Linked DNA regions of Pseudobacter ginsenosidimutans. The protein of the gene in region 1 interacts with the protein of each later gene in a pairwise test. Links are inferred from orthologs where the notes say so. Each region holds a gene or a part of one and is shown on either strand. Other genes may lie near its edges.

What was found.
Region 2: the proteins of epsC (region 1) and FSB84_RS02650 interact in binary tests that used the Escherichia coli proteins (3 or more experiments, as listed by UniProt). The link is inferred for Pseudobacter ginsenosidimutans from one-to-one orthologs.

Annotation. Positions count from the first base shown.
Region 1 is NZ_CP042431.1:928,943-941,643, forward strand. The notes cover bases 9,680-12,609. They hold epsC (serine O-acetyltransferase EpsC), read right to left. Parts: upstream 11,609-12,609; coding sequence 10,751-11,608; downstream 9,680-10,750. Other genes in these bases: FSB84_RS03620 (diflavin oxidoreductase), read right to left, coding at 9,680-9,839; cobA (uroporphyrinogen-III C-methyltransferase), read right to left, coding at 9,823-10,686; FSB84_RS03635 (sulfate adenylyltransferase subunit 1), read right to left, coding at 11,632-12,609. Also shown: FSB84_RS03595 (homoserine O-acetyltransferase family protein), read left to right, coding at 1-987; FSB84_RS03600 (DUF2490 domain-containing protein), read right to left, coding at 996-1,745; FSB84_RS03605 (TonB-dependent receptor), read right to left, coding at 1,774-4,746; FSB84_RS03610 (TSUP family transporter), read right to left, coding at 4,872-6,386; cysI (assimilatory sulfite reductase (NADPH) hemoprotein subunit), read right to left, coding at 6,396-8,069; more of FSB84_RS03620, read right to left, coding at 8,076-9,679; more of FSB84_RS03635, read right to left, coding at 12,610-12,701.
Region 2 is NZ_CP042431.1:684,558-697,221, forward strand. What follows is about bases 5,764-8,656. They hold FSB84_RS02650 (PLP-dependent cysteine synthase family protein), read right to left. Parts: upstream 7,720-8,656; coding sequence 6,808-7,719; downstream 5,764-6,807. Other genes in these bases: FSB84_RS02640 (DUF4401 domain-containing protein), read left to right, coding at 5,764-6,163; FSB84_RS02645 (GDYXXLXY domain-containing protein), read left to right, coding at 6,160-6,642; FSB84_RS02655 (ABC transporter permease), read right to left, coding at 7,774-8,656. Outside these bases: FSB84_RS02615 (FecR family protein), read right to left, coding at 1-806; FSB84_RS02620 (RNA polymerase sigma factor), read right to left, coding at 910-1,494; FSB84_RS02625 (DNA methyltransferase family protein), read right to left, coding at 1,593-3,296; FSB84_RS02630 (hypothetical protein), read left to right, coding at 3,385-4,089; FSB84_RS02635 (DUF2157 domain-containing protein), read left to right, coding at 4,144-5,106; more of FSB84_RS02640, read left to right, coding at 5,090-5,763; more of FSB84_RS02655, read right to left, coding at 8,657-10,185; FSB84_RS02660 (peptidylprolyl isomerase), read left to right, coding at 10,491-11,102; FSB84_RS02665 (hypothetical protein), read left to right, coding at 11,187-12,664.

The DNA.
Region 1 (12,701 bases):
CCGTTTACATTGGAGTCCGGACAGGAACTGCCGGAGCTCACCATTACCTACCATACCTATGGAACCCTGCATCCCCACAGCAAAGTGGTCTGGGTCTGCCATGCCCTCACGGCCAATTCCGATGTGGCCGACTGGTGGAAAGGCGTGATCGGCCAGGGTGAACTGATCAATCCCGACGAATACTTTATTGTTTGTGCTAATATCATCGGCTCCTGCTATGGCACCACGGGCCCGCTGAGCATCGATCCCCGCACCGGAAAGCCTTATTTCCACCAGTTCCCGCTCATTACCATCCGGGACATGGTAAAGGCGCATATCCTGCTCCGCCAGCACCTGGGCATCCAATCCATCTACCTCCTCATGGGCGGCAGCATGGGCGGCTACCAGGCCATGGAATGGGCCGTTGCCGAACCATTAGTGATCAACCAGCTTTTCCTGCTGGCCACCAGCCCCACCGAAAGCGCCTGGGGTATTGCCGTACACACCACACAGCGACTGGCCATTGAAACCGATGCTACCTGGAAAGAAGAACGTCCGGATGCAGGCGCAGCCGGCCTCAAAACCGCCCGCGCCGTAGGAATGCTCACTTACCGCAACTACGGCATCATGGTGAAACACCAGACAGATCCGGATCATTCCAAACTGGACAATTTCCGCGCATCGTCCTATATCCAGTACCAGGGCGATAAACTGGTAAAAAGATTCAATGCATTTTCCTACTGGAGCCTTACCAAATCAATGGACACTCATAATCTCGGCCGTGGCCGCGAAGGCGATGTACAGGCAGTGCTTCAAAATATTCAGCAACGCACGCTCATCATCGGCATCAGCAGTGATATCCTCTGCCCTGTGGAAGAGCAACGCTTCATGCAAAGACAATTGCCCAACGCTTCTTTGATAGAGATCGATTCCGCATATGGCCATGATGGTTTCATGGTGGAAGGAAAACTGATCTCCGAAGCATTGGGCAACTGGTTGAAAAAATAATATCGATCCTATTTCTTCCTCAGGTCCAGGTTGTGGAAATATGCAACCCGTGCAATATGATTGGTCCTGTAACTATTTCCTGCCGGCAACTGAATGAACTGGTTCATATAACCGAAATGCAGTTGATCTGATTTCGTTGTATGAAAAGCAAAGCCTGCAAAGAAACGGTTCTGATCAAAATAATTATTCACGATCTGCTCTCCGAAATTGATATGGATCTCATCATTCAAGATCCAGGAGAAAGTGCCGGGCTCATAAGGTTTTGCGCCGATAGGTCCCTGCAACAGGAAACTATATCTCGCCCTCCAGTTGAAATGATAACCATCGGCCAGCTTATCAGGGTTTTCCAATTTCCGGCGATACCGCTGCTCCAATCTCGCATATTGCATCACACGCAGGTTGCCGCCATATTTCGTGTGCCACTGGATCTGTTGCCAGGGACGATGTTCCGGAACATCGATCCGCTGATTTCCCCCTGTTGAAAAATGATGCACATAGCCATATCCCGCCGTGATCTTCGTATTGTCGTTCAGGTAATACGTTAGGCCCACACGTGCAATTGCGGTAGAGAAATTTGAAAAGAAATCTTCTTTCGTTCTGAGTTGTGCTTCGGCCCAGAAACCCCATTTATTGGAAAGCCGGGTCTGGTTCATGTAAGCCAGCCAGACCTGGTTTTCCGAAATCTTGTTTTTCGTTTGAGCATTCAGGCTAGTAGCCAGCGCCATGACCAGCAGGATGGTGATAGAAATTATTCGCATACGGTTCAAATTGAACCGCTAAAATAACTCACTTCAGTATACCATCTACAGTTATCGCTGCATAATATAATGCTCCGATAGTTGGGCCTGCTGCATATTGTATATAACGATTGTTCAAAATATTGGCGCCACCGGCCTTGATAGTGGTTTTCAACTTCGGCAACTTGAAGCTCACCTGTGCATCGATGGTGCTGTAGGCAGACACACGCCCATTCGCAAGTGGACTCTCCCAGAAGAAAGCATCCTGCCATTTCCACACCACATTGAAACCAATGTTCTTCACTACTTCACGATTACCGAAACTCAGATTGGTTACCCATTTCGGTGTATTGAAACCAGTGATGAAGACGTCAGTGGTTTTGTTGGAAACAATATCGTTGAAGTTCACATTACCACCGAGGGTGAATTTCTTATAAGCGATCCAGGTTACACCCAATGATGAACCATAGTTGCGATACTTGTTCTTTGCATTGGTGTATACACGATAACGGGTTTGCTTACTCCTGTTATCAGCCACCATATCTGTCACGCCTGCATCGGTATTGATCTTTCCACTGGTAGGCACAGCCACTTCCACCTGACCGAGGAAGCCATCGTACTCATTGAGATAGGCATCGATATCGAGGATCAGTTTATTACCCAGCAGCACACTCTTGTAACCAGCTTCAAATGAATTGATGCGCTCTGGTCTTGTAGGGCTCAGCGCAGTTACTTCCAGCAATGCACGGTTCTTCAGGGCGGCAGCCGGATCTACGGTTTTGGGAGGAAGCGAAGGATCGCGGTCTTTGTTGTAAGCAGCATTGAATGCATTCACAGAAGTGAGTGTATAGGAGTTCTCCAGGTAACCCAAACCATCATTGATAAAGCTCAGTCCGCCTACCCTTCTCACATTCCCATTGTTTACGAAAGACAATGCTTCAAACAATGCAGGGAAACGGAAGCCATTCTGGAAAGACGCGCGGAAATTATGTTTTTCGGAAAGTGTATACACCAGCGCTACACGTGGATTGAATTTCGGATCGAATTCAGTATTGTGATCGAAGCGAAGCGATACGAAAGCTTTCAGTTTTTCATTGAAGAATGTTTTTGTGGCCTGCACAAACGCGCCATATTTTTTGTAGTACACATTCTTACCGAAATCATCAGATCCTGGCTTTACTGGCTGATTGCGTTCCGCAAGCGGCCGGGAGAAATCAACGAAATTGTTACCGTCCGGGATCACTTCATAAATGCGTGCATCCGCGCCTACCAGGAGATCAACAAATTTGATCTTGTTACTGAGGTCCCATTGTGCATCTGCGTGGTACACGCGGCTTTCCTGCTTCAGCCAGGCTCCGCCAGTTGCCGGGGCTCCGGCAATTCCTGCATTCTTATGGTCCCAGTTATTGATCTGGATGATCTGGTTGAAGAGATCATTGTAAGCCTGTGTACCGGGCTCAACCCTTCCTGCATCAGCGGCCTGGCGGGCAATGCGCATGGCAGTGGCCAGATCGTTTGTAGCCAGTGCAGCCTGAAGCGCCGTTTTGAACTTATCGCCCCAAACTGCATTTGAGGACTGAGTCAGTTGCAGATTATCTGCCAGCGGCTTCAGGTTATAGGAGTCGCCGGTATTTTCAAGGCTCACGTAAGTGCGCACGAAATAATTATGTCCTTTCAGTTCCAGCTTGTGGTTCTGCACAATTACATTGTCCAGCTGGATCTTATTCCCGCGCTGGAATACGCCATCCATCTTCCCAAAGCGGTAGCTGTAACTCAATTCCGCATTTTCGGTTATGCGATAATGTAATGCAGCGTCGAATTTCAGATTATCCACTTCAGGTTTCACCAGGTCTTTTTCCCAATAACCTGTCCGGCGAAGAATGAAAGTACGCGGGCTGCCATTGTAAGTCACCCCCTGGATGGTAACGGCATTGTTGTTCTCATCGCCATAGCGGTTCCAGGCATCGTAAGCGGGATTATTGGCTGCCCCGTTCAGTTCCTTGAAACCTGGATTGGCGGTATTTAGATTATTGGGATTTTGATCTGTGGCTGTACTGCTCACCCAATCGGTTCCCCGCAGGTAGCTGGCATTGATCTTGAAAGCGAATTTATTCTTCCAGGCATGCGCATATCGGATAGCCGACTCCGTTAGCAGGCTTACATCCCTGTCTTTACCATCTACATGGTTCACACCAGTTTTGTGGTATACGCTCAAACCCTGGTGGGTGAATGGACTTTTAGTGATGAGATTGGCCATACCATTGATGGCATTCATGCCATACAACGCAGAAGCCGCTCCTGGCGTGATCTCCACACTGGCAATGTCCAGCTCAGTAGGTCCAATGGCATTTCCCAGGGGAACACCGAGAGTGGCCGCCTGCATGTCAACACCATCCACCAGTTGCATAAAACGGAAATTGTTGGGGATATTAAACCCACGGGTATTGGGAACTTTGAAAGTCAGACTACTGGTGGTCATTTGCACACCCTTTACATTTTCGAGTGCATCATAAAAACTGGGTGCAGGCGTTTCACGAATAGCACGGATATCGAGTTTCTCGATAGCCACAGGGGATTTCAAAATACTTTCAGCCACACGTGAAGCGGTTACCACCACTTCATTGCCAAGCACAGTCTGTGTAACCAGTTCTATCTGCAGCTTGCTGCCAAGACTTTTCACTTCCAGCTCCTGCGGCTGAAAACCCACAGAGCTCACTACAAGAGTAAATGGAAGTTTCTGTTTGGTGCGCAACACAAATGCGCCGCTGCTATTGGTGATAGTTCCGTTTACGGAACCTTTGATCTGTATGCTTACATCCGGGACCGGTTCTTTCTTTTGCTGATCGATCACCTGACCGGAGATTTCGATAATGGTATTTTCCTGCGCCTGCAGGTTTGAAAATACGGGTAAGCTGAGAATGAGCAGCAGCAAGGCGTACAGGCTTTTTTTACCGGCCTGTTCCTGCACGCTCCTGTTGAGGGATAAAGCGAAAATTCCGGAACGATTCAATTCCTTTCTCATAAATGTTGATTGCTTGGTGTGGGTTGTTTGATTGTGTTTTATTTTTATTGTCTACTATTTTAGTAGACTATTTTGATCTAAAAAATCTCTGTTGTTACAGAGAATACAGCGTGTTGCCCAGGTTGCTACAAGATCTTCACCAATATCCTTACGCTCCAGATGATCACCAGGCATCCCAGCAAAATGAAAGCCGTTTTCCTCGGCAATCTTCCTGCCAGCTTTGCCGCTAAAGGCGCCGCGATCAACCCGCCCACTACCAGCGCCAGGATCGTCTGCCAATGGCTCACCCCTAAAAATGTAAAGAATGTGAAAGCACTGGCGAGTGTCACAAAGAATTCAGTGAGGCTCACAGACCCGATCACGAAACGCGGACTACGCCCTTTTGTGATCAGCGTTGTTGTTACGATTGGCCCCCATCCTCCACCGCCGAAGGAATCCAGGAATCCACCAGCTCCCGCTAATGCACCATATCTTTTGAACTTCTTTTGAGGCTTTGGTTTGCGGAATGCATTCGATAAAATGCGCACACCCAGGAAAAGCGTATAGGCCGCCATTACAGGACGGATATAATCAGCATATTTCTCTCCCATGTAGATCAGCAAAACAGCACCAAGAATAGCGCCGATCACTCCCGGTATCAGCAAAGCCTTGAATAATTTCTTGTTTACATTTCCGAATTTATAATGACTATAACCCGAAGCGCCACTTGCAAACATCTCCGCCGTGTGAATACTGCCCGAAATAGCAGCGGGGTTCACACCGGCCGATAATAATATTGTTGCACTTGTTACGCCATAGCCCATGCCCAGTGCACCATCCACCAGCTGGGCCAAAAATCCGGCCAGCAGCATGATGGGAAAATTCGGTTCCAGTGTTTTGTACAGATCAACAGTTCCATCCAGGATCCCCTGCCAGGGAACATAACTGAAAATGAAATGACCGATCAGCATCAATGCAAAGACCTGTAATGATCTCGTTGCGATCCTTCTCCATTTACGGTCTTTCTCGGAACCTTCTTCCACCAGTATCTTCGTAAGCTCATTCAACTTTTTCACTTTCTCTGCAAAGTTTCCGTTGAGCCGGCTACGCACAGCGTTCAGGTTATTGAGCACTTCGTTGAGCTCTGCAGGCAATGCATGGTTGAGCACTTCCTTTATCCGCCTGGCAGCCGTAGGCGATTTACCATTGGTGGAGATCGCGATCTTCAGCTGTCCTTTCTGCACGATCGATCCCAAATAGAAATCGCAGAGATCTGGCGTATCGGCCACATTGATCAGCAAATTGTAAGAGCGCGATGCCTCATAGATATGCCTGCTGATATCTTTGTTGTTGATGGCAACAATCACCAGGTCCTTTGCTTCCAGATCGGTAAGCTCGAAATTCCTTTCCTGCAACAATACCCGTGGATGATGTTCGGCGAGCTTACGCAGTCCCTCCCCGATAGTGGGAGCTACTACAGTCACGTTGGCCCCGGGGGCATTGTCCAGCATTGCTGAAAGCTTCTCCAGACCTACATTTCCAGCGCCCACCAACAAAACACGCAGTGATTCCAGCTTCAGGAAAACAGGAAAAAGATGATTGCTATCTGTGGCTGCAACCGTAGAAGGCAGTTGATCTTTAATTGAAGTTGATTCGCTCATGTTATTAATTTAAACCCAATTGTTCCTGATAGCAAAATCTCCGAAAGTTTCCCCGCTATACCTTTGCTGGCTGTAGGTACCCAGCAAATTATCCAGCTCACTCAGAATTGCAGGCTCGTCCAGGTTTTCTTTATATTTTTTGTTTAAACGATAACCAAACCTGTCTCCCCCGATATGCAGGTTGTATTGACCATAAGCCGTTCCGATCAATCCGATCTCAGCAGCATAGGGCCTTCCGCATCCATTGGGGCAACCGGTCATGCGAAGGGAGATCTCATCATCAGCCAGTCCATGTTTCTGCAGTACAGGCTCCAGTTTGGTGATGAGGGTGGGCAGATAGCGCTGTGCTTCAGCTAACGCTAACGGACAGGTGTTGAATGCCACACAAGCGATGGCACTCTTGCGCACAGCGCCAGCATTGTCTGTATGTGCAATAAGGCCGAACCTGATCAGGATATCCTCCACCTGTTGCCTGTTCTCAGGAAGGATATCACTGAGTATCACATTCTGGTTGCAGGTAAACCGGAAATTGGCTGCCCCGGTCTTTGCTACTTCCAGCAATGCAGTTTTGATAGCCAGTTTATCGTCATCGAGTACACGGCCATTCTCGGTGAATACCGTGTAATTCCATTTGCCTTCATGGTTCTGGTACCATCCGTAATCATCGCGCCTTTGTGTGAACTGGTAAGGCTTTTCAGGTTCGAGTGCAAATCCGCAACGCTTTTCCAGTTCGGCCTTGAACTCAGGAACACCCATTTTGTCGAGTGTGTATTTGAGGCGGGCCTGTTTGCGGTCACTACGGTTGCCGAAATCACGTTGTATGGTGATGATCTCATAAACTGCCTTGAGCGTGTTCTCTTCACCTGCCACAAAACCCAGTACAGTGGCCAGTCTGGCGTAGGTATTGGGATTACCATGCGTGGTGCTGAGACCGCCGCCGGCAGCAATATTGAAACCGGTCAGTTTATCGTTTTCCACTATTGCGATCAGTCCGATATCATTACTGAACACATCCACATCATTATATGGCGGGATAGCGATGCCGATCTTGAATTTGCGCGGCAGGTACCTGTCCTGGTACAGAGGATCTGCTTCTTCCTCCTTATTGAGGATCGGTTGTTCATCCAGCCAAACTTCGTAGTAGGCGCGTGTTTTCGGCAATGCCAGTTTGCTGATCTTGTCTGCATACCTGAAGATCTCTTCATGTAATGCGGATTGCCTTGGATGCGCATTGCAGACCACGTTCCTGTTCACATCGCCGCAGGCGGCAATGGAATCCAGCTGCATGGTATTGAATGCCTTGATGGTTGGCTTCACATGTGATTTGAGGATCCCATGCAACTGCACGGTCTGTCTTGTGGTGATCTTTATCACACCGGTGGAATGATCGCCGGCAATATGATGCAGCCCTTCCCATTGTTGCGGAGTAAGGAATCCTCCGGGCAGCCTCAGGCGGATCATGTATGAGTAAAGCCATTCCAGTTTTTTGGCGGAACGTTCTTCGCGGCGATCGCGATCGTCCTGCTGGTACATGCCGTGGAATTTCATCAGGCTTTGATCATCTTCACGCAGTGCGCCGGTTGCATTATCCTGAATACTTTGTTTAAGCGTGCCGCGCAGTGCATCACTTTTTTGTTTGATCCGTTCTACCGGAGAGAGATTATTTTGGTTGCTTGTGCTCATAATAGTTTAGTAAACATCTTTCAAAAATCTGCCAGCGGCTTTCATGTCTTCCAGGTAATTGATGGCATCCCTGCTGCCTTTGCCTCCGAATCTTTCTATCACCTGCAGGATAGCGTATTCCACATCCGTACTCATGGGATCCCGGGTACCGCAGAGATAGATCCACGCGCCTTTTTCGATCCATTTCCAGAGTTCCCTGCCCTCTTCCAGGATGCGGTGCTGCACATATATTTTATATTGCTGGTCTCTCGAGAAAGCGACACTCAATTTATGGAGTGTGCCTGTTTGCAACCAGTTCTGGATTTCCGTCTGATAGAGGAAGTCGCTGACAAAATGCTGTTCACCAAAGAATAACCAGTTGCGGCCATCGCCACCTGTTGCATCACGTTCCCAGAGAAAGGAGCGGAACGGTGCGATTCCGGTTCCCGGCCCGATCATGATCACATCAGTATCTGTTTCAGGCAATCTGAACTGATTATTGCGATGCACATAGAAATCGAATTCGCCATTTTCGGCTTGCTGCGCCAGGTAGTTGGAGCAGAGCCCGTATTTGCATTCGTCATTCACATAGAAGGTATCCCTTGCCACAGTGAGATGTACCTCACGGTCATGAGCAGCCGGAGCAGAGGAAATGGAATACAATCTTGGGGTGATGGGCTCCAGCAGGGCCACCACTTCTTCGAACTGTGCGGCATCCCTGACAGGATAGATCTTCAGCAGGTCCAGCAAACCGATGCGGGTAGCGGGAATATCCTGTTGTACCAGTTTTGCATACTGGTTCACTACGCGCTCGGGGAGGTAAATGATATTGAGGCGTGTGCGAAGCAATTGTTCTACAGGCAGCGGTTCATTGCGGAAATTGACGATGAGCTTTGGATCGATGCCTGTGAGATTGAGAATGGCCGCCACGGTAGCAGCAGGATTTTCCGGTATGATGCCGATGCTGTCGCCGGGCAGGTAATCCACATCTTCCTCCACGCCTATTTCTATGTGATAAGTTTCCTTGGAAGAACCACGATCGTTGAGGTTCACAGAACTGAGCACAGTACCGGAATAAAGTTTTTTGTGACTGCTCTTACGAACAGGAGCAGCGGGCACTGCAGCTATCTGGGGAGCGGTTTGTGCGCCGCCGGTGCTGAGTGTTTGCAATACGGCATTGAACCAGCTTCCGGCATCGGACTCATAATCTGTATCGCATTTTTGCAATGGAACGATGCGCTGTCCGCCGAGTTTCTGCAATTGTGCATCCACATCTTCCCCTGCCTTGCAATAGAGCGGGTAAGAAGTGTCGCCAAGGGCCAGCACGCCAAATTTCATTTGCAGCTTCGCTCCATTCTGGTAGATATGATCGAAGAATTTTTTAGCTGTGGCAGGAGGTTCTCCATCGCCCTGGGTACTGATGATCGCAAAGAAATATTCTTCTTTGGAAAGATCGTTCAATCGGTATTGATCCAGGCTTACCAGTTTTGCATTGATGCCGGCTTTCTTGGCCTGGCCTGCAAAATCGGTTGCCAGCTTTTTGCTGTTTCCGGTTTCAGTACCATAAGCGAGTGTGATCTTTTGCACGGCAGGTTTGGCCGGAGCTGCAGCCGGTGCAGCCAATGGTTGCTGGATAATATTGGCGGCCTGTTGTACGGCAGCCTCGACGGTAACCGGGGTAGCAGGACGTTCCAGCAGCCCAGCCAGGTAGCCGTTCATCCACACCAGCTCTTCACGGGAGGATGTTTTCACCAGCTCCAGCAGTGTTTTCAGTTTAGGCTCTACTAACATGTTGATTCGCTTTTTCTGTAGCAACAACTGTTGACGCTGTAAACAATTTGGCTACTGGTTTAAAATATGATTCGCTGGAATGACTATTGGCGATCCAGGCAAACTGCTCATGCAGTGCCACTACCTTTCCGATGATCACCAGCGCCGGGCTCACAAAACTCTTGTTCTGCCAGTTCTGCGCATAATCGTACAGGTTAGTTACCTGTACATTTTGCAGCGGAGTGGTGGCTTGTTCAACAACGGCCAGCAGCTTGTCTGCACTGATACCATTCTTCACCAGGTTACTCACCACGCCATCCAGTGTTTCAGAGCTCATGTAGAACACGAGCGTGTCGTCAGTGGCGGCCAGTTCTTTCCAGTAATTTTCGTCGATCACTTCATTCCTGTAGAAAGTGAGAAAGCGAACGGCCGTGCTGTACTGACGCGCCGTAAGCGGAATACCGGCATAAGCAGCGGCTCCCAGTGCAGCAGTAACTCCGGGAATGATCTCGTAGGGAATACCGGCATCTTTCAATACCTGCAGTTCATCCAGTACGTTGGAGAAAATGCTTACATCGCCTCCTTTCAAACGTACTACCAGCTTACCTGCTGAAGCATGTTCCAGCATCAGCTCATTGATGATCTCCTGCGGTGTGCTGGCGCCCCGGCGGCATTGCTTTCCTACGGGAATGATCTCGGCTCCTGATCTTACATATTCAACCAGTACCTGTTCGCTGACCAGCCTGTCTGCCAGCACCACGTCTGCCTGTTGCAGCGCGCGGAGGGCTTTCACGGTGAGTAATTCAGGATCACCCGGACCTGCTCCGGCGATGATCACTTTTCCTGTTGTTATGGGTTGGTTTGGCATATTGTCTACTTTTTTAGTAGATTAATAGAGCACAAAAAAAGCAGTGCCCTTTGATTGCTGTTCTTTACACGGCTGCACTATCGCGCCTGCCCAGGATACCATTTACTGCATCCGTAAAAGAGAAATCTTTTTTGGCTACTACTTCGCTCTTGTGATAGACCAGTGAGCCGGCAGGAACGGAATAGGTGATCCATACGTTTCCGCCGATGGTGCTGTTCTTCCCGATCACAGTTTCGCCGCCCAGGATGGTGGCGCCGGAATAGATGATCACATTGTCTTCGATGCTGGGGTGACGTTTACCTGCCGCTTTTTCTTTTGTTCCGCTCAATGCGCCTAATGTAACGCCCTGGTATATGCGGACATTATTGCCGATCACAGTGGTTTCTCCGATCACGATGCCTGTTCCGTGGTCAATGAAGAAGGATTCTCCGATCGCCGCGCCGGGGTGGATATCGATCCCCGTTTTCCCGTGTGCATATTCCGTAAACAGCCTTGGCAGGATCTTCACCTGTTGTTCCCAGAGCTGGTGCGCAAAGCGGTAGACCGCAATGGCAAAGAAACCCGGATAGGCAACGATCACTTCTTCAAAGCTCTCTGCTGCGGGATCATAAGCAGTGATGGCTGCTGCGTCTTTCAGGAGCAGTTCATGCAGCGAGGGCAACTCGTCAAAGAATTTGTCGGTGATGGACTGCGTACGGTTCCCGTCGTGCACCACATCATACACCAGCGTGCTCAGGTGGCTTTTCAGGGATTCGTACTCATTCTGGAATTCAACGATGGTTTGCTGCCTGCCGGAACGGGGAACGAACAGCAGTGCAAAGAGCTGATCGATGAATTGCTCAGTAATCACTTTATCAGGGAATACCTGTGTGTTCTTCAGTTTCAGCTGGTACAGTTCCTGTACAAATTTGTTCGCACTCATGTTTTGGTTGTGTTTAAAAGTGATCACTGTATCATGCAGGCACCAACAGTAACATGGCTGGTCTCGTCTATCAGGATGGCGCCGCCATTCACACGGAGCTGGCTGTATGTATCAAATGATACAGGGCTCGCGGTTTTGATGGTGGCCCTGATCACATCGTTCAGCACAGCCTGCGTTGGATTGGCTTCCTGCTGCAGGGTGTTTACATCCAGTTTGTATTCTATCTCCCGAACAGCAGCACGCACCAGCCTGCTGTTGATCTGCAATAAATATTTATTACCTGGTATCAAAGGCTTATTGTCCATCCAGCAGAGCAGCACTTCCAGTTCCTGTTCTGTTTTGGGAGCGTTATCGCTCAGCGCTATCACATCACCCCGGCTCACGTCCACATCATCTTCCAGGTGCAGGATCACACTCTGCGGAGCAAATGCTTCTTCCACTTCTTTGCCGCCGAGTTCAATGGACCTGATGGTGCTTGATATTCCGGATGGGAACACGGTCACTTTATCGCCTTTACGGTAAATGCCGCTGATGATCTTACCGGCATAGCCACGGTAATCGTGCAGGTCATCGGTCTGAGGACGGATCACGTACTGCACTGGGAATCTCGACTGGCTGAGATCGATATCGTCCTCCACTTTTACATCTTCCAAAAACTGTAAAAGTGAGGGGCCTTCGTACCAGTTCATCTTATCCGACTTCTCCACTATATTGTCTCCAAGCAAAGCGCTCAGCGGGATATAATTGATATTCTTCAATCCCAGTGTTTGCGCTACATGCGCATAGTCTATCAGAATATTGTTGTATACATCCTGGCTGTAATCCACCATGTCCATTTTGTTCACCGCCACCACAATATGCGGAATGCCCAGCAGTGACGCGATGATGGAATGTCTTCTTGTTTGTTCCACCACGCCATTACGCGCATCGATGAGAATGATGGCCAGGTCTGCATTGGATGCGCCTGTGACCATATTGCGCGTATACTGGATATGCCCGGGTGCATCCGCGATGATGAACTTCCGGTTGGGAGTTGAAAAGTATTTGTATGCCACATCGATGGTGATGCCCTGTTCGCGTTCTGCGCGCAGGC
Region 2 (12,664 bases), 250 kb from region 1 along the record:
AGCGTGGTAGCCATGGTGGCTTCATCAGTGTAGGCTTTCACATTGAACTCGGTGCCTGTTACTTCCACAACTGCCTGGTTATTCACTTTCACCTTGAATTTTTTCCTGGCATCTTTGGCTACATCCATGTAGACTTCGCCGGTAACTTCCACTCTTCTTTCTGCGCCGGCAAAGAATGTGGGATAAGTGATGGAACTGGCGGCATTGAGCCATACCTGTGTGCCATCGGGCAACATCACTTTGAACTGTCGTCCCCTGGGTGTGGTGATAGTATTCCAGGCGGGTTGCGCTCCTTTGCTTCCGGCTGCATTGTATGCGATGCGGCCATCCTGTAACGTGATATCAGCTCCAAGCTGACTGGCTACCAGTCCATCCTTCAAACTGTCGAGCAATATTTTCCGGCCATCAGCCAATGTAAGAACAGCGCCATCTGTACCTGGTTGGATATCTGCATCGAGGCTTTGGGCATAAGGCTGACGGTAATCAACCGACGGCCGCCGCTGTGTCCAGAGGAATATACCCGCTGCCACCAGTATCAGCACTGCTGCTGCAATATTCCAGGTACGCCTGCGGTAGATCAGATGAACAGGGGCCGGCAAATACTCTTCAGGATTCATCTTCTCCCGCACCTGCTGCCAGATGCGGCGCTCCTGCACAAGGTCCCTGGACTTTCCTGCATCCACGGAATCCCACCAGGCATCCAGCTGTTCTATCAGCACATCATCTTCCGGCAGGTCTTTCACCAACTGGAAAAAAGTTTCCGTCTCCTGTTCCGTACTTTCATTTGAAACAAGCTTCTTGAACAACTCCTGGATTTCTTGCCTGGGAACGGACATGCCGGCATATTTCTACTAATGACGACAACTAATTCTCCTGGTAGTATCGCATCAGCAGATTTTTTTTAAAGATTTACAAAAGGAGAAATATGAGCAGCCCTGCAAGACTGTCTTTATAATGCGTACGCAGGAATTCACGAATGGAATCCAGGGCGATGGACATTGTTTTCTTGACAGTTGCGGGCGATATATTCAGCTGTTGAGCAATTTCGTTGTACGATAAACCTTCTTCGCGGTGCATGAGGAAGATGCGCTGACGCGCGGGACTGAGCTTACTGATGGCCTCACGCCAGATGCGTGCCGTTTCTTCGCTCATCAGCTTATGGTCCGATACGGGACGCGAAGAAAGAATGACCATATCTGCGTGATAGGCCAGCATCAGTTTCTTTTTCCTGGCTGTAGTTTTAAAATAATCGAGTGCTTTATTGCGGGCGGCAGTGCGAAGGAATCCACCCACATTCTGGATCTGCTCCAGCCATTCCCTGCCGGACCAGAGTTTCACAAAGATGTCCACCACCAACTCTTCGGCAGTCTCCGGACTCTTCACAAGGCTCTCCATATAAGCATATACCCTGGGCCAGTATTGCTCATACAGCTCGTTAAAAGCCTGTTCGTCTCCACGGGAAATACGATATAGCAGTTCGGTTTCGTTTTGCATCAGAGCTCAGATATCGTCGGGTTAATTTGCAATTTAGTGTTTTCGGCAACAGTATCTGATGTAGACCTTCAAAAAAAGCGAACATGGTCACCAGACAATCATGAACCGGTGGCCAGCCATCGACAGTAAGCAGCCCATCTTTGGACAGTTATTGACTGCCCATACCTGTTGTTCAGTTTTTCTATTTCCTCTTGCAATTGCATTTCGGGCAAATGTTTTGCCAGCGCCTGCAGATCGATGCGCATCAATGCTTCTTTGGTGAAAGTCCGTTTGGCATCGCTGAAGGTAATGCTCGCCAGGAAATCCTTTGCAACAGCGGAATTCAGCAGCACCCAGGTATAAACTGCGTAGTCCGGCTCATCAAATCCCAGCATATAACAGGTATCATCCAACATGAGCGGTTTTCCATTTTGCGGCAATACAAGTGCAAAGCGGAATGATTTGTACAATCCTGATATAGCCACTTTGTAAGGCTTGAAAGAATAGTCGCCAATTCCGAAGATGGAAAATGCCGGTTTGTTTTTATAAATCGATGAACGACGGTTCAGGAATAACTGGCGGTGCTGTTGCAGGTAATCCCAGGTGGCCGGATACTGACGGATGAAATCTGTGTCTGCTCCGGGTCTATGCTGGGTAACAATGGTGAATTTCCGAACGGAGTCCACCAGGTCCTGTTGCAGATCGGAGCTTTTGAGCAATCCGAAAACCAGTTCATCTTCCAGGCGAATGGTTTGTTGCAGGGCATTCCGGTAATCCTGTCCGGTTTTCTCCAGTTCCATCACCAGGGAGCAATCATGCTTCAGGCCCTGCCGCCATTCCAGTGGCGATTTCCCCTCTATATAACGATGCTGAATATACGAATCTGTGTTTGAAACGAACTTTTCTTCCACCCAGCCGAATGCCAGCCCTGTTTCTTCCGGTCTGTAGAAACTTCTTTGAGTACAGGTAAAGTCTGCTTCACTGTTCAGCTTACAGGAAAACAAAGAGGCTTCAGCTTTCACTTCAAATTCCTTCAGGCTGTTGATCTGGTATTGCCGCATTTCACCAATGCTGAACCGCAGCCTGTATTGCTCCAACAGGATATTCCTGATCACGGAATTTTTTACCAGCAATGTCATCTGCCCGGAAAAACCGTGAAAGGCCTTCAGCAGCATCAGCGTGATATTCTCTGCAATATCGAAATTGCCTTTGCCTGTAACGGCGGCAATACCATCCTGCTGTTTGAAGTTGGATTTCTCCGGCAGGTTGGAAGATGCCATGCTGCCGAGCATCGCATTGGTGACCCAGGGAGGATTACCGATGATCAACAAAGGTTGCTGATCATTCAGCACCAAAGTTTCGAAGTTGAAATCGAAAACATTTCCATGGTGTAAATAGATGGCTGGTTTGTTCAAATCAGGTTGCCCGAGATAGAGATCGATAAGGGAGAATTTAGTTTGCCAGAGATATGGCTGATGAATATCCAGACCATGCACTTCCCTGATGCAGGGAAAGGTACGGATAGCTGCAATGATGAAATGCCCCTTGCCGCAGGTTGGCTCAACCAGGATACCAGGCAGGCTGCCATTCCTGGATACCAGCTTCGTGATCTTTTCCGCCAATGCGGGTGGCGTTTGAAAATCCCCGAACTCAGCACGGTCCCTTTCAGTCTTCACTTCCTCTCCGGAATCCAGGGCAGACCTGAATTGCAGCCATTCTTCCTCCCCCTTGAAGCATTGCCGGATTCCTGTAAGCGATTCCAGCTCCTCATTCACTTTGTGAAAAGAAGCCTGCTGCTGCATCCTGAGAAAGATAGTCAGCACAGCCGGGGACATATGGGCGCCAAAGACGTTCAATTGCGAACCTGACTGGTTTTATATATTTTTATCGGTACCATTCAATTCACCCTGTATGAAATCCTGCATCATTTTTCTTTTACCCTTATTCCTGACAAGCTGTATCACAAGCTCCGTGATCAAGAAAGCCGCCACAGACCGGAAGCCACAACGGATCCATCAGATCCGGGATGCATGGACAGATACCTCAGGCAATATTATAGTAAACTTCACAGCAAAACTATCGGGAACAAAAAGAAATGTACCGGTCCATCTGGTAGTGCCCGTGAATACGCTGATGAGAATTTATCTGAAGTATAATAGTGTAAAAGGGGAATTCTCTCCCGGCGAAAAGCTTTTATATGGCGTGAACCGCATTCATTCCATCCATTACAATACTTCGGATTCACTGGCTTATACACCGGAGATCGAGTACCAGCAGGAAAAAGTTCTGGAAGGATTTTATGCACCCGGTCCAACAGATAGTAATATCACACACCGGTTCAGGCTGCCCATCGATCCGGATGAATACAGGTACGAAACAGACTGGATCATGAAAAAACAAAAGCGGATGTTGTTCCTGTACCAACCCGCAATCCCTTATCAAAGCACTTATGTTCCCATCAACAATATTGCTATTTCCGTGGAGCCTTCACATAAGAGGAAATACACCCGCTACCTCCTGACGTTGGTAACTATTCCTGCAGATGTAGCCACAGCGCCGCTCCAGGGAATTGCAGCCGGGTATATGATGTTGCTGGCATGGGCTATGCGCTTTTGAGCCTGTCCTTGCAAATATTGCCGTTAATAGATAACTTCATTAAAACAAACACTGATGACTACTCCTGACAGGGAAGACATCCATCTTTTGAGCAGGCATAGTAATCTGCCTGTTGCCTCAATCCGGTCTGCATTGCGCAATTTTGTGTATAGTGGAAAGGATGCCTGGCAACAGTTCCTGAAAATATTGTTCCTGAGCCTGGGCGCCGGCTTCATGCTGGCAGGTGTGATCTTTTTCTTCGCCTACAACTGGGATGCCCTGCACAAATTTGTGAAGCTCGGTATCATCGAGGGGCTGGTGATCCTGTTTACACTAACTGCCCTGCTCATACGAAAAAATTTGCTGGTCCGGAATATACTGCTCACAGCAGCATCCGTGATGATCGGCGTTTTATTTGCCGTATTCGGGCAGGTATACCAGACTGGAGCCGACGCCTATGACCTCTTCCTGAACTGGACGCTCTGCACTCTCCTCTGGGTGATAGTTGCCGGTTTCGCACCACTCTGGCTGATCTGGCTCGCATTGGTGAATATCACGGTTCAGCTGTATCTCCGGCAAACAGGAGCCGATCTTTCTGAAATGACTGCCCCGCTCCTGCTCTTCCTGGTGAATGCCATCGGCCTGGCAGTGACACTGCTGCTGAAACATTTCGGATCAGGATCAATCCCACAATGGTTCATCATTGTTCTGGCACTGGCCGGAGCAACGGTGGCTACCATTGGCGTAAGCACAGGCATCTTTGGCAGGATGAGCATCTCTTTCACACTATTGCTGGCTGCCGTGATCATCAGCTATGCCGGTATCATTTATTATGCTTTTAAACAACAAAGCGTTTTTTTCATTGCCGTGACCGGCTTCAGTATGATGATCATCCTCTGTGCCGGCATACTGGAAATAGCTAATCCCACTACCGGTTCTGTATTGCTGGTTTGTATTTTCCTCGGAGCCGGCACCACGATGCTCATCAAATCATTGCTCACCCTTCAAAAACAATGGAGCCATGAAAAAGCAGCCTGAGATAAATGCAGTCCTGGAAATATTCCGCGCGCGCGAAGGCGGATCCTTACAGATAGATGAACCAGCACTTCTCACCGCTTACGAAAAAGCCAATGCGGACAGGTCGGGCATTGCCATCAAAGTACTTACTGTTATTGGCGGCTTCCTGGTTACCTGTGCATTTTTGGGGTTCCTCTTTTTAGCAGACCTGTACAATTCTGGTCTTGGTATGGCCATTACCGGTTTCATCTTCGTGGCCGGAGCCCTGATCGTAAAAAGAGTATATGACATATTGATACTGGACACATTTGCCGTTTCCTTTTTTATATGTGGCTGCCTCCTGATCCTGCTGGGCACCATGGAAAGCCGGATGGACGAAACGGCTGTTTCCCTGATGTTCATCATCATTTCGCTGATCTCGATGTTATTCGTTCAGAATTACATGATGTCTTTCACTGCTACCTGCATTTTACACGCGGCCATCATAGGTTTGATTCATTCCTTCCGTTACAGGAGTTATCTTCCCCTGGAATCGTATACCGGCCTGGTGATCCTCTTTTTCACTTTCTGGCTATTGGAAGAACCACGCATCGCTTCCGGCAATACCAGGCTTTCACGGCTGTACAACCCCGTTAGGTTAGGTTCGCTTGCGGCCATATTGTTCGAGGGTATCTACTTATCCAACGATGGCTGGCTGTTCCGGACAAAATATAGCGGCTGGATATCTTCCATACTCGCCATTGTCTGCATCCTTTTTTTGACCCCGAAGATCCTGAAGAGATTGGAGTTGCATCAACCTGCGGCAACTGTTATTGCATTCACGGCGGCTATCCTGACCCTGGCACCAACCTTCTGGGCTCCGAGCATTGCCATTTCACTACTGATCATCCTGCTATGTTTTTATGTGAATTACAAAACAGGGATCGTGGCCGGTATCCTGGCGCTGATCTGGTTTGTGAGTGATTTCTATTATTCGCTCAGCGCCACCCTGCTTACTAAGTCGCTCATGATGATGGGTACAGGCTTCTTCTTTCTGCTGCTCTGTTTGCTCACACACAAAAAACTGACATCAAAATGAAAAGATACCAGCTCTTCATCATCCTGCTGAACCTTGTACTGGCGCTCGGTATCTACCATTACTCCGTAATGGAAAAAGAGAAAACACTGGCAACGGGCAAACTGGTTTTGCTGGAACTGGCGCCGGTGGATCCCCGCTCACTCATGCAGGGAGATTACATGAGCCTCCGCTACGCCATTGCCAATGAGATCAATGAGAACGTTCCGCGCAAAGGTTACTACGTGATCACGCTCGATTCCGGCCTGGTAGCACGCAGACAGCGGATCCAGGCGGGGCGTCAACCGCTGAACTCCGGGGAATACCTGATCCAATATCATACTGACTCCTGGCGGCATTCCCTGGGCGCGGAGGATTATTTCTTCCAGGAAGGCAGGGCTGATACATTTGCCATCGCCAGGTATGGCGGCCTCCGGATAGATGATAAAGGGAACAGTATTCTGGTAGGTCTTTACGACGAAAAAAAGAAACTCATTCAATAGTATCAGACTACAAGTTGGTAGAACGGGAATCTCAATTCCAAACTATCGGTGATGGATATACCCAACACTTACAAAGTAGTTTTCACATTCCGGGAAAAACAGATCTTCAACAATAATATATTCTACTAGCCGAACAGGCGGCGTGTGTCACTCACCTTGAGCATTCTATCTGTACAGGTCGCCATTAAGGTATTTCAATCCGGTATCGGGGAGAATGGTCACGATCTTTTTTCCGACGCCCAGCGCCCTTGCACGTTGTAAGGCAACCCATACATTGGCGCCGCCGGTGATACCCGCACAGATACCTTCCACCCTGGTGAGTTTGCGGGCCATTTCATAGGCGTCCTCATCTGCAACTGCTACGATCTCATCTGCGAGATCGAGACGGCATATGGAAGGTACGAATCCGGCGCCGATCCCTTCCAGCCGGTGTTTGCCGGAGATCTCGCCACCGGAGAGTGCACGTACATGCAGCGGTTCTATGGCGATGCATCGTATGCCAGGCAATTCGCGCTTCATGATCTCAGCATTGCCGGAAAAACTGCCGCCTGTTCCAACACCTGTGATGAACTCTGCAATATCAGGCCCCATGGCGCGGATGATCTCAGCTGCCATTTCGTGATAGGCATTGCGATTGTCTTCATTGTTGAACTGGTCTGTCCAGAATGTATTCGGTTCTTTACTCAATTCCCTGGCCCGCTCTATCATAGAAGCGATCAGTGAAGCAGTGATACTGCCATTATGAGAAGGAAATATTTCCAGCTCAGCACCGAAGGCGCGCATGGTACGCAGTTTTTCATCCGCGAATGCATCCGATGAAACGAAATGCGCTTTGTAACCTTTCGCTGCACAGATCATCGCCAGTGAGCTGCCCGTGCTGCCTCCCGTGTACTCCACTACAGTACCGCCGGGACGCAGATCACCACGCTTTTCCGCCCCTTCGATCATCAACAGCGCCATCCTGTCTTTCATACTGCCTGTAGGATTAGCACTTTCTATTTTTACAAAAACTTCAGCCGCTCCGTGTTCCTGCAGGCGAGACAGCTTGATCAACGGCGTATTACCGATCTGTATCATGGCAAATTGTTTAATCGCGAATGCTTATTGTAATTTAATGAATTCTAACGTTCATTATTCGCTTTTCAAACTATTCACCGGATTGGCGAGTGCTGCGCGCACAGCCTGGATACTGATGGTAAGCAACGCCACCAATAGCGCTACCACTCCTGCAACAACGAATATCCACCAACTGATAGCAACACGGTAAGCAAACTGCTGAAGCCAGGTATGCATCAGCCACCAGGTGAGCGGCACCGTTAGCAGTACAGCCCAGGCAACCAGTTTGAGCAGGTCGAATGAAAGCAACGCAACTATACCGGCAACGCTGGCGCCCAATACTTTCCGGATGCCGATCTCTTTCACTCTTCTTTGTGCAGTATAGATCACAAGGCCCAGTAATCCCATGGACCCGATCACAATGGCCAGTACCGCAGCCATCGCCATGAATGCCTGTTGCTTTTCTTCCTTTTTATATTGTTGTTGAAAATCTTCATCCAGGAAAAAGTATTCCATCGGGTAGCCGCTATACACTTTATCCCAGGCTGCTTTGGCGTTTTCTATCATCCTGCCCGCTGCAATGCCTTCATACCTGACTGCAAACAGGTTCACATTGGCCATCGGGCTGAGCACAACAGCCCTGATGGATTCCTGTAGCCCATGCTGATGGTAATCTTTCAATACACCTACTACCCTTCCATCCTTACCGGAAGTAGACAATTTCTTTCCCAGTGCATTGGCCGCATTGCCCCATCCGAAATAAGCTGCAGCGGCCTCGTTGATGATGAAGGATTCTTCTTCATCAGCTTTGCTCCCCTTGAGGAAATCCCTGCCCGCACTCAATTGCAGGCCGATTGTTTTTACATAGTCCGCATCCACGGGAATGAATTCCACCGACAACGCATCTTCCTTCGATCTTCCTTCCGGATATGCGAATTGTCCATTCCATCCTGTCCGGCCCGGCACAGCATTGCAGGCGCTCACATGCTTCACGCCCGAAATACCCAGCAGCGCAGTTTTGTATACTTCTGTTCTTTCATGCCGGAGCATCCAGGGAACTTTGTTTACACTCACGAGAATGGTATTCCCCTTATCAAACCCTAATTCCCTGCTCTGCATAAATTGCATCTGTCTCCACATGATGATGGTGGCCATTATCAGTCCCGCCGAAATGATGAACTGCGTAATCACCAGTGCTTTCCTGAGCAATGCCCCGGAATTGCTTCTTCCAAAATTCCCTTTCAAAACACTGATGGGCTTGAAGCCGCTGAGCACAAGCGCCGGATAGAATCCTGCAAGAGGGATCAATATCAGTATGGTGAAGAACAGGCTTGAAAGATTTGATAATGAAATTATATCCAGCCAGGTAAATGATTTTCCTGTGAATTGATTGAACGGTTGCAGTAACAGTAAGGTAAGCAGAAGACTGATGCCTGCCGCAAACAAGCAGAGGAATGCAGCTTCAGTGAGGAATTGTAAGATCAGTTTACCCCTACTGCTGCCCAGCACTTTTTGTACGCCGATCTCTTTGGCCCGCTCAACAGATTTGGCTGTACTGAGATTGATAAAATTCAAACAGGCGATCAGCAGGATGAACAGACCAATGCCTCCAAAAAGCTTCACCATTTTGATACTGCCAACAGGACCGCCCGCAGTGGATGCATCGGAGTACAGGTAAATGTCCTGCACAGGACGCAGGCTCAGTGTGGATTTGAAGCCGGTGAACGCTACAGCTTCTTTTCCCGCTTCCAGTACCAGATTGCTGATCTTTGCCTGAGTAGCCAAAACGGAATTACTGTTTTGCAGTTTTACATAATTGTATACGTTGAGATCGAACCAGCCGGATGCGAACTCCTGTTCACAATCCAAGGGGTACATGGAACAGAAACTGGCAAAGGAACCGATCATGTCGAATTTTAGATGGGAGTTTTCCGGTAATTCGCCGAATACCCCTGTGATCCTGTACTGGACTGAATCATCCAGCACCAGCACTTTACCGAGAGCATCCACACTACCGAAATATTTTTCCTTCAGCGCTGCACTGATCACCAGGGAGAAGGGATCTTTCAGGGCTGTAGCTGCAGAACCTTCCTGCAGCGGGTAACCGAAAACGGAAAAGAAATGTTCATCGGCCAGCAATGCTTTTTCATAATAAAATGCCTGCTGATGTTTGATGATGGGCCTCCAGTTGCGGAGATACGTAAGCGATGCAATGTCAGGATAATCCGCTCTCAAATGTTTTCCCACCGGCCAACCTGCGGTGGACGTGGTTTCCGAGCCCCCATCAGGCGTGATGAGCTGGGTTTCCACCCGGCAGACGGCCGGACCATTGGCGAAACCAGCATCGAAACTGAGTTCATCCCGGGCCCAGAGACTGATCAGGAAAAAAAGGGTGATCCCCAGGATCAGACTGCTGAGACTGATCAATGTGAAACTGCGGTTCTTCCAGGTGTTCCGCCAGCTGATTCGCAGAAAGGACTTGATCATAAGAAGGTTTGGTTTAGGACAATGAAAAGATCCAACCCGTGGCTTATGGGACTGGAGCTGCCTGCCCAACCGGGCCCTGGATTAAGACGTATAAATTAATGAAATGTTACAGATTCCGGAAATCGAAGCCAGCAGGCCACGGTTAATGCCTTTTTCTTGTCTTATGACAGTTACAACCCGGTGGAACAGCGTCGATTAAAAAATTTTAACGGGGACCTGTTACCGGTATCCGGCCCGGGAAATGTAAAAAATAGTAACTTCAGACAGACGTCAATAACTCAATGAAAAAGACTAAAAATCAGTGTATGAAAAATTGCCTTTCGGCCTTATTGCTGTTCATTTCGGCATCGGTATTTGCACAGGAGACGGTGGTAGAGAAATTCCAGAAGATCGTTACCGTTCAGCAGGCGCAACAGTATATTGATGCCAATCCACAACTCAAACCGGCCCTTCTTAAACTGTCTGCCGGAAAAGATACCACCCTGATCGATAAAAGATTGCTTCGCCAGAAACAAGGCGATATCTTCTCCGTTGGATATGTAACCTACAAAGTGCTGGAAGCAAAAGAATCCATTCAGTTCCGCGCCAGCTATATCTTCCTTGACGGCGGTTCCCTCACTCCTTCTGAAATTGAATCCCTGAAGAAAGAGATCATGCAGAAGATCAATGCAGGTGAATCATGGAACGCCCTCTCTGATAAATACACTATGGACGGCAACAAAACCAAGGGCGATACCGACTGGTTCTTTGGTGAATACAGTTTCCCCAAAGAATTCCAGGATGCTGTTCAGAAACATAATAAAGGTGATGTATTCTTTCTCGATGTAGCTGATAAAGACTGGCACTATATCATCAAAAAGACTTACGACGATGATGTAAAAAAAGACATTACCGTTCTGCGCGCCAATGGCCGCTAAATAGCCGGTGAATATTCGGTGAAGAGATGGCATGATTTCCGATCATGCCATCTCTTTTTTTTAACTTACACAAAACCGATCTACATGAGAATGCTATCCCTTATCCTGGCTGGCAGCCTGTACTTCATCGCCGCAAAGTCTCAGACCAATACTGCTGCCTGGCAGGCAGATCTTCGCTTACTTCAGCAAACCATTCACAGGGATTACCCCTTCCTTTTTAAGAATATCAGCGCCGGCGCTTTTGATTCAGCCGCCGATAAACTCTACCAGGCCATGCCCCGCATGCAGGAACACGAATGCCTTGCAGGTCTCACACGCATGGTGGCCAGTATCAAATATGGCCATACGGCCTTGCCGTGGCGCGATTCCAAACTGAAATTCCATATGACGCCCATCAATTTTTACTGGTTCGCAGATGGATTGTATGTGGAAGGCGCCACCAGGGAAAATGCGGATCTTCCCGGAGCCAGGATACTGAAAGTGGAAGGCATTCCCATTGCAACCGTTCTTGAAGCCATCAAATTACTGGTCCCCTCCGAGAACAATCAGTTCTTCAAAGCCAGGGGCCTGGATTATCTCGGCATACCCGAAGCCCTGCACGCACAGGGAATTACCCAATCACTGAAGAACAGCATCAATTATACTTTTGAAAAAAATGGAAAGACATTCGATAAAACGATACCTGCGCGCGAAGCCTTCCAGATCCCCCGTTTCTATGGCTTCACCAAACCGGGAAAGGGTTGGCTAACGGCCAGGGATACCAGCAATACTCCTTCATGGCTCAGGCATCAGGACCGGATCTATTATTACGAATATTTTCCCGACAGCAAAACAGTATACGTCCGGCATAGCCAGATACAGGACGAACCAGGAAATCCCATTTCCGTTTTCTACAAAGAATTATATGGATTCATCGAAAAGAACGATGTGGAAAGACTGGTGCTTGACCTCCGGCTCAACGGCGGTGGTAACAATTATCTCAATAAACCCATCATCACAGGTTTGATCGAAACGAAAAAGATCAACAAGCCGGGAAAATTCTTTGTCATCATCGGAAGAAGAACTTTCTCCGCCTGTCAGAACCTGGTGAATGAATTCTCCAATTACACCAATGCCGTGTTTGTGGGTGAGCCCGGTTCGGAAAATATCAATTTCTACGGAGATAATAACCGCATCACACTACCCAACACACAAACCACCGTATTATTGTCATTCGCCTGGTGGCAGGATAAACCCCAATGGGAGAACGCTCCCTGGCTGGCACCTACCATTGCAGCCGACATGAGCTTTTCCGATTATCAACGAAACAATGATCCTGTACTCGAAGCCTGTCTTGCACATAATGAACGCAATACCATAACAGATCCGATGGAAAAACTAAAACGTTTGTTCATGACCGGTAAAATGAATGAGGTGGAATCAGAGGCAAAGAAAATGGCGCAGGACCCATCTTTTCGTTATATCGATTTTGAAGGAAACTTTATAGATGCCGGCCGCATGTTCATCAACAGGAAACAACCTGAAGTTGCCATCCGGATCCTGGAAATGAATACAAGGATCTT